2 regions of the Photorhabdus antumapuensis genome follow, and region 1 is predicted to be linked to the other one. Evidence: riboswitches for the same ligand, from Rfam matches in the RefSeq annotation. Region 1 holds a riboswitch; the other holds the start of a gene.
The links. Region 1 has a riboswitch for thiamine pyrophosphate ahead of thiB (thiamine ABC transporter substrate binding subunit). Riboswitches for the same ligand answer to the same signal wherever they lie in the genome.
Positions count from the first base shown of each region.

Region 2: another riboswitch for thiamine pyrophosphate. It lies ahead of thiC (phosphomethylpyrimidine synthase ThiC); the one in region 1 lies ahead of thiB (thiamine ABC transporter substrate binding subunit).

Region 1 is NZ_JAHZMK010000032.1:110,664-115,308, forward strand. Features, by position in the region: gene ptsP (phosphoenolpyruvate--protein phosphotransferase) at 1-961, opposite strand, end outside; gene rppH (RNA pyrophosphohydrolase) at 971-1,501, opposite strand; TPP riboswitch at 1,615-1,719, shown strand; gene thiB (thiamine ABC transporter substrate binding subunit) at 1,792-2,805, shown strand; gene thiP (thiamine/thiamine pyrophosphate ABC transporter permease ThiP) at 2,781-4,385, shown strand; gene thiQ (thiamine ABC transporter ATP-binding protein ThiQ) at 4,378-4,645, shown strand, end outside.
Region 2 is NZ_JAHZMK010000055.1:24,791-29,435, forward strand. Features, by position in the region: gene thiC (phosphomethylpyrimidine synthase ThiC) at 1-1,684, opposite strand, end outside; TPP riboswitch at 1,791-1,916, opposite strand; gene KZ793_RS19985 (aKG-HExxH-type peptide beta-hydroxylase) at 2,315-3,265, shown strand; gene KZ793_RS19990 (MFS transporter) at 3,252-4,493, shown strand; gene KZ793_RS19995 (DUF6817 domain-containing protein) at 4,490-4,645, shown strand, end outside.

The sequences.
Region 1 (4,645 bases):
CAGGCCACTGATGGCTGGTAGTAAGTGAATCATCCAGATGAAATAATAATCGCTGTCCAAGCGCCCGTAGATCTGATGCCCTTTCCCGCATATAAGCATCTTGCAAGCTGGCGAATTGTTCTGCGTATTTCTCAATAACCTGTTTAACGGCCCATTGCGCAACAGAGCCCTGTTCAACACAGGAGAACAGATCTTGTTTCAACTGGGGATCATTCAAAAGGTAAGAATAGAGATTAAAAATCGCGGCACTCTCTTTTTGAGAACCCGCAGTAAAACGTTTACTAAGACGACGACATTCTGCGGTCGCATCTTCAAGTGCCTGAATCAAACGAGAACGTTCTGCTGCATGATCGAGGGTTGAGGCTTCAAAAATTTGGTCAAGTGAGGGTTGGGAACAATCTTGCCATCCCTGAGCCATCACGATGCCATTGGAAATTGTCAGCGCTTTAATTCTGGTCTGCCGGTACTGACCAAACAAACCCTTAGTCTGAGCTTGAGCAAGGATCACTGCCAGTTGCGTCGCAAGCGTCACCATAAAGGACTCTTCAGTTTCATTGAACAGGCGTTGTTCCTGCTGCTGAACGACTAAAACACCTTGCAACTGGCGGCGATAGACCAGTGGAACACCCAAAAAAGCGCGGAAGCTATCCTCTTTAACTTGAGGCAAATATTTGAAACTTGGATGGCTGCGGACATCCGCCAGATTAATCAGTTCAGACAATTGACCAACTTGCCCAACAACTCCCTCACCAAAAGCCAAACTGATAGTCCTTCCTCGGGGTTTCCTCAATCCTCGGGTTGCCATCAGGTAATAACACCGCCGTTGATGATCAGCAAGATAGATAGAACAGACATCCGTGTTCATTGCCAGACAGGTCTCGTTCACCAATAGCTCAAGCGCTTCGGCCAGATTGGTTGCCATAGCAACTTTTTCAACAATTTCCCGTAAGCGCATGAGCATGGAACTCACCTAACTTCTTTTTCGACGATAAGAATACGAAGAACGTGGCAGAGATACGCTTTCCTGCATTGGCATTACAACCGAAGCAAACTCTTTCATCACGCGCCGATAAACATCACGCTTAAAAGAGACAACCTGCCGGACAGGATACCAATAGCTGACCCAACGCCAACCATCGAACTCCGGGGTATTACTGTGTTGCACATTAATATCGTCTTCATTACAGAGCAGTTGTAATAAAAACCACCGCTGTTTTTGACCAATACAGACAGGTCGTGTATCCCAACGCACCAAACGCTTGGGTAATTTGTAACGCAACCAATTACGCGTAGAAGCCAGAACGCGTACATCTTTCCGACCTAACCCTACTTCTTCATACAGTTCCCGGTACATAGCCTGTTCTGGTGATTCCCCCGGATTAATGCCCCCTTGAGGAAATTGCCAGGAATGCTGCCCATAACGCCGAGCCCACAAAACCTGGCCTTGCCGATTACAAATTACAATTCCTACATTCGGGCGGTAGCCATCATCATCGATCACCAGACTACCTCGATAAACTAAATTTGAAAGATGACTAATTGTTTCACACTACCCTCAAGTGGTAAACCTCTATCATTGGACTTTGCAGTCGCTAGCTAAATCTCTACAATAGCGCCATCTCAACGGGGTGCTGGCTGTTCAAAACAGCCTTGCTGAGAGTAAACCCGCCGAACCTGATCCGGCTAATACCGGCGTAGGGATTTGAGCTGCTAACTATTTCACAGACATTATCTTGCCGTTTAGCACTTCCTCAAATCCTTTGCCAATCCTATTAATGTAAGGAGAGCAAAGTGTTTAAAACGTTATTTTCCAAATTAATCGTACTGGCGGCCCTATCAGCCCCTACGTTGCTATTGAGTCAGGTTGTACAGGCCAAGCCGATATTAACGGTTTATACCTATGATTCTTTTGCCGCAGAATGGGGACCCGGACCCGCAATTAAAAAAGCGTTTGAAGCTGAATGTAACTGTGAACTGAAACTGGTTGCTCTGGAAGATGGTGTTTCTCTGCTCAATCGCCTAAGAATGGAAGGCAAGCGTACTGCTGCTGATATTATTCTTGGGTTGGATAACAACTTAATTCAAGCGGCTCAACAAACAGGGCTGTTCACTGAAAGTCAAGTAGATATCAGCAAGCTGGCACTGCCGGTGTCATGGCATAACCAGATATTCATTCCTTATGACTATGGCTATTTTGCCTTCATTTACAACAAAAAGACTTTACCAAACCCGCCAAAAAGCATGGATGAGCTGATCAATAGCCACAATAACTGGAAAGTGATCTATCAAGATCCTCGCACCAGCACTCCGGGGCAAGGTTTGTTATTGTGGATACAGAAAATTTATGGTGATGACGCACCGCAAGCCTGGCAAAAACTGGCAAAGAAAACACTGACTGTTACTAAAGGCTGGAGTGAAGCTTATGGCCTGTTTCTGAAAGGAGAAGGTGATCTGGTGCTGAGTTATACCTCTTCACCAGGCTACCACCTGTTATCTGAGAAGAAAGACAACTATGCGGCAGCTACTTTTAGTGAAGGTCATTACCTGCAAGTCGAAGTAGCCGCACAACTGGCCTCCAGCAAGCAACCGGAACTTGCCCAGAAATTTATGCAGTTTATGTTGACTCCAGCTTTCCAACAGGAAATTCCAACCACTAACTGGATGTATCCGGTCATTAATATCCCACTCCCAGAAGTGTATTCACAGCTTTCAATACCTGAAAAATCTCTGCAATATCCCGCAGAAGAAGTCGCAAAATACCGTAATCAATGGATTCGTGCATGGCAAAGCGCTGTCAGCCGCTGATGGCCGGATGGCTGTTACCGGGGATCATTGCCTCCGGTCTTTTACTGTTAGTCGCCTTACTGGCATTTGGTGCGCTCTGGTTTAATTCACCTGCAAGTGATTGGTATTTACTGATAGAAGATCGCTATTTGTGGCACGTGGTACGCTTCACATTCTGGCAAGCCTTTTTATCAGCACTATTTTCTGTGATCCCGGCTATTTTTCTTTCCAGGGCACTCTATCGCCGTCATTTTCCAGGCCGAACCCTCTTTCTACGCCTGTGTGCCATGACACTGGTTTTGCCCGTGCTAGTCGCCCTATTCGGCATTCTGACGGTCTATGGTCGAGTCGGCTGGTTAGCTCAGTTTTGTGAATGGGCCGGAATCAATTACCATTTCACCCCTTACGGTTTACCCGGCATTTTGCTGGCACATATTTTCTTTAATATGCCACTGGCAACACGGCTTTTACTGCAATCGCTGGAAAACATTGCGGTAGAACAACGACAATTAGCGGCGCAGCTAGGTATGAATGAATGGCAACATTTCCGTTTTGTTGAATGGCCTTATCTGCGCCGCCAGATCCTACCCACCGGCGCACTGATTTTTATGCTCTGTTTCGCCAGTTTTGCTACCGTACTGGCGTTAGGTGGCGGACCGGCCGCAACAACTGTCGAACTGGCAATCTATCAAGCGTTAAGCTATGACTACGATCTCAACCGGGCCGCGTTATTGGCGTTGATTCAGATTACCTGCTGCCTTGGCCTTGTGCTCCTTAGTCAGAAACTTAACAGTACTCTATCTGTCGGCTACAGCAACCAACAACAATGGCGTAATCCACAGGATACTTTGTTGAGAAAAATCTGCGACAGCGTGTTAATTATCGCAGCATTATTACTACTCGTACCGCCATTATTGGCGGTTATCATGGATGGGCTTAACAGCGGGTTGCTTAACGTATTGCGCCAGCCTGCATTGTGGCAAGCATTTATCACCTCAGTGGTCATTGCTTTAGGCGCGGGGTTATTATGTGTTTTATTCACTATGATGCTACTGTGGAGCAGCCGTGAGCTGTACCTGCGTTATTCTCCTCACTGGGGACAAGCAATGGAGATGAGTGGTTTATTGATCCTCTCTATGCCCGGCATTGTATTGGCAACAGGATTCTTTCTGTTGCTCAACAATACCATTGGCCTGCCCCGTTCACCCTACGGTCTAGTGATTTTAACCAACGCACTGATGGCAATCCCCTATGCACTGAAAGTTCTGGATAATCCAATGAAAGATCTGGCGGCTCGCTATAATCCACTGTGTCGCTCCCTAAATATTCAAGGTATTAACCGACTGCGCTGGATTGAACTAAAAGCACTGAAAGTTCCTCTGGCACAAGCGCTGGCCTTTGCTTGTGTCCTTTCCATTGGAGATTTTGGTGTTGTAGCACTATTTGGTAATGAAGATTTCCGTACACTGCCCTTCTATCTCTACCAGCAAATCGGGGCTTACCGTAGTCAGGATGGTGCGATCACTGCTTTGTTGCTGTTACTGTTATGTTTTATGCTGTTTAGTTTACTTGAACGCTTACCGAGACTACGTAATGCTTAAACTTGAGAATCTGACTTACCGCTACGAACATCTGGTGATGCGCTTTGACTTACAGATTCAGGTTGGAGAACGTATCGCAATCCTGGGTCCCAGTGGGGCAGGTAAAAGTACACTTCTGAACTTGATCGCCGGTTTTCAAATAGCAGAGCAAGGTTCCCTATGGCTGAACGGGGAAAATCATACCAGTACGTCACCTGCTCAACGCCCGGTCTCCATGTTGTTTCAAGAAAATAATCTCTTCTCTCATTTGACAATTGAGC
Region 2 (4,645 bases), on a different contig from region 1:
GGAATTCAAAACGTGCTTTGGACATGGCATTATCGCGGATTTGTGCGCCCGGGTGACCTTTGGCGAGATCGGCGGCGTGAGCAGCAATTTTGTAGGTAATCAGCCCTTGCTTAACATCATCTTTGTTTGGCAAGCCGAGATGCTCTTTCGGCGTTACATAACAGAGCATGGCGCAGCCAAACCAGCCGATCATGGCCGCCCCGATACCTGAGGTGAAATGGTCATAACCGGGTGCAATATCTGTTGTTAGTGGACCAAGGGTATAGAAAGGGGCTTCGTGACAATGTTCCAATTCTTCCGTCATATTGCGGCGGATCATTTGCATAGGAATATGTCCGGGGCCTTCGATCATCACCTGAACATCATATTCCCAGGCAATTTTGGTCAGTTCACCTAATGTGTGCAGTTCTGCAAACTGCGCTTCATCGTTAGCATCCTGAATAGAACCGGGGCGTAGACCGTCTCCCAATGATAGAGAAACATCATAAGCGGCGCAGATTTCACAAATTTCACGGAAATGTTGGTAGAGGAAGTTTTCTTGATGATGTGACAGACACCATTTCGCCATAATTGAACCTCCGCGGGAAACGATCCCAGTAAGGCGTTTGGCTGTCATTGGTACATAGCGTAGTAATACACCTGCATGAATGGTGAAGTAATCTACCCCTTGTTCTGCTTGTTCCAGCAAGGTATCACGGAATATTTCCCAGGTGAGATTTTCCGCCACGCCATTGACTTTCTCCAGTGCCTGATAAATAGGGACTGTACCGATAGGAACCGGGCTGTTACGTAAGATCCATTCGCGGGTTTCGTGGATATAACGGCCAGTGGAGAGATCCATTACCGTATCTGCCCCCCAACGGGTAGACCAGATTAACTTTTCTACTTCTTCCTCAATAGAAGAGGTGACGGAAGAGTTACCGATATTAGCGTTAACCTTCACTAGAAAATTGCGACCAATAATCATCGGTTCTGATTCAGGATGATTAATATTGGCAGGAATAATTGCCCGACCAGCAGCGACTTCTTGGCGGACAAATTCTGGAGTGATATTTTCCGGCAACTGAGCGCCAAAACTTTGTCCGGGATGTTGCTGGCGTAACACATCACCGTGGATACGTTCGCGTCCCATATTTTCCCGCAGTGCGATAAATTCCATTTCCGGTGTGATGATGCCTTGACGGGCATAGTGCAGTTGAGTAACGAGTTTGCCTCTACGGGCTTTTAATGGACGGGGGCGATTATTGAAACGTAAATGATCGAGACCGGCATCCGTCAGGCGTTGCTGAGTGAAATCGGAGCCGAGGGTGGCAACAGGTTCAGTATCTTGGCGTTCGTCGATCCACGGTTGGCGTAGTTTGGTTAACCCAACATGTACATCCAGCATGGAATCAGGATCGCCATAAGCGCCGGAAGTATCGTAAACAGGGATAGCTTCGTTTTCCTCATATTGCGGTTCTTCTTTAGTTCCACCAATTAAAGTGGGCGATAACTGAATTTCACGCATTGGGACTTGGATATCGTCACGTGAACCTTGGAGATAAATTCGTCGAGAATTAGGGAATGCGACTCCCTGAATAGAATTAATAAATTCCTGAGCGGCATCGCGTTGAGCTTTACGTGGGCGTGCCGGGCTGGGTTTTGGTGAAATATCAGTTGCAGGGATAACAATATTATTAGACATAGCAAATTCCTAACCGTGTTATTGGGAAAGTTGCTTGTCTGGAGCTCGCAGGGAGTAATAATTGATGTCTGGACAGACCCGTGGTGAAAACTGGGTGGGCTGACAGCGGCTGATTACTCTTGTTCCCTTCGCAGGTATTAACCCGATCAGGTTCCGCGGATCCCGAATTAACGGTCTCAGCCTGTGTATGCTGCAATAAAACAGCTTACGCTAGGCACTCCGACAAGAAAGTAAGCAGTAGTATAGAAGGGATTATGAAAACTACAACCCTTACTGATTGAAAGTATTTACAGTGACCAGGTTAATTGTTGCCAGCCTTGTTGTTGTGCTTGGGTTTTTAAACGGATATTGATGGTAATCACAAAATTATTTTGTGATTACTACCTCATTTTATGGATTGTTTAGTGGATAAATAATAAATATTTTCTATGTTAAATATTGTTTAGCTAAACGTTATTCTTTCGATGATAATTTGTTGAGGAAGTAGGTTATGAAAAACTTTGACTCTTCTAAAGTGGTTAAAATTAAGTCGCCATTGTCTGGCTGGGCTGTCAATGACAAAAATGATGATTAATTGATGATCATTCCCCTTCGTATTTTGTACGAAGGGGAATAATATGGAGCTTGAAGATGAATATTGCTACGACATGTTATCCACATCTGCAATTCCGTTCTGATTTCGAGTTACAGATCCGTAATTCACTTGAATATTTAATTGAAATAACAGAGTCTGATTTTAAAGTTCCTGATGAATTTTTTATAAAGTGGGATTTATGTGCTTCTCATTATTTGGCTATCGATGCGGCCGAAAAGGGTAATAAGGAACTATGTATTAATTACATTCGGAATGCTATAGAAAAATGTCAGGGTTACACGGGAAAGCCAGTGCTATCTATTAAAGCATTGGATTATTTTATCGAGCCTGTATTTGATATGAACATGCTTTTTAAAATATTGGAGCAGGATGATAAAGGAGTCAGGGTTGGATACCGATTTGTACATGAAGTAAAAGAGGATATAAGGAAGATACAAGAAGCACTGGAATTATTGAAAAATTATGATGAAAATACCTATCTTGAATGTGTATCTTTTATTGACACAATATATCTTACCGGAAAAACAGAAGGAAATTATATCAGGTCAGGTTGCAATTTTAATATGTGGGGAATGATCCTACTTTATAGTGCGGATGAAAATAGTGTACCTTACTATATTGAGCATATCGTTCATGAATGTGCACATCATGCATTAAATATTATTAATGCTCAAGATTATATTGTCTTGAATGATCCTGAAGAACGTTATAAAGCTCCATTTCGTGAAGATGGCAGACCCATGATCGGCATATTTCATGCCTATTTTGTACTTAACCGAATTTGTCAAACTTTATATAAAATGTCTAATATATACTCTGGTATTTATGAAGAAGAAATTAGATCACGATTTAATATTGCGTTGAAAAAATTTTTGGATACAAAAGAGATAATAGATAATCATGCAGAATTGACAGAAATCGGGCATGCTATCGCAGATAGCATCAGTGAAGAAATGAATAGGATTATTCCCAGTGAAGTTAAATGATGATTTTTGGAAAATACGATCTTCGGAAGCATTATATATTTTGAGTTCACGAATAATTGTAGCTCTGGTCACTTTAAGTCTTATTAAGAGTAACCATCTAATATTGTCTTCGTATTTTCTTTTTGTTTATTTTCTTTCAAGAACTATTTCAGGGCTTGTTCTGTCACACCTTTTTGACCATCTTGATAAGAAAAAAATTCTCGTTGCACTCAATCTTATATTTCTTTTTTTAACAATATATTACCTTTATAACATTAGTTACGATGGGTCAATATACTTTTTCTTCATCATTAGTATTATACTTGGCTTAATCGATGCTCTTTATTCTCCTGTTGTGAATGCTTATATCCCATTTATTGTCAGTAAACATGAACTTGATGAGGCATATCGTAAGACATTTTTGTTGCAGGCGTCTCTGAATGTGTTTGGTATCGGTTTAGGAATGGCAGGATATGAAGTTATAGGGATAATTAATATGACATGGACGTTATGTGGGTTAATTGTCCTATCCGTATACATTTTATATGGAATAAACAATCGGGGGATAGGGATCTTACAGAAGAAGGAAGATAATCCTTCTTCTGCACTTAACAGCCTAAGACTTTTCTTTCGTTATCGTTTTGAGCCGTATTGGGCCCTTTCATCACTGTTAGTGAATATGATTCTGGTTCCGTTTTCTTCTCTTGTTATTCCATATTTTGTAGAGTCAGTAAAACATTCAAGTGCTATTGTGATCGGAATAATAGAAGCGAGTGCTGCTATTGGTGCAATCTGTGCTTCAGTATTTTTCCAATCCTATTTTGAAAAAATATACGGTAAAGTACGTACCGTTATTTTCTCATTTTTCATGATAGGATTATGTTTGGTCGGTTTATCTTTCTTCATCAGCCATATTGTATGGTGTCTTTTGGCTTTTTTAATTGGAGTATCTGTTGTACTGAATAATATCAGTATAGAATCCAGTCGTTCCATTGCTATACCTGAAAGACATAGAGTAAAAATACAAACCATTCATACTGCTTTTATTGGGTTAGGAAATCCTTTTGGTTTCATCCTTTTCTCTATGATAATAGAAAAATGGAATTATTCTATTGTACTTCTTATTGGTGGTTTTCTAATATGTGTTGTTGCTCTATTACTGAAATATATTCCTATGTTTGATGATTTACTTAGTAAAAATAAAGAAGAAATAGATTCTATTTATGATAAAAATTATGGTGATTTATGAGCATATTGACAAAAGTTAAAAAGTTTTACCAAATTGATAAAGACAAGATATACGATCGTCATCATTCGTCACACTTGGTTAATACTGCTAAATTGTTAAATAAATATGGTTGTGAAGAATCAGTATGTAATGCAGGAATGTTACATTCTATA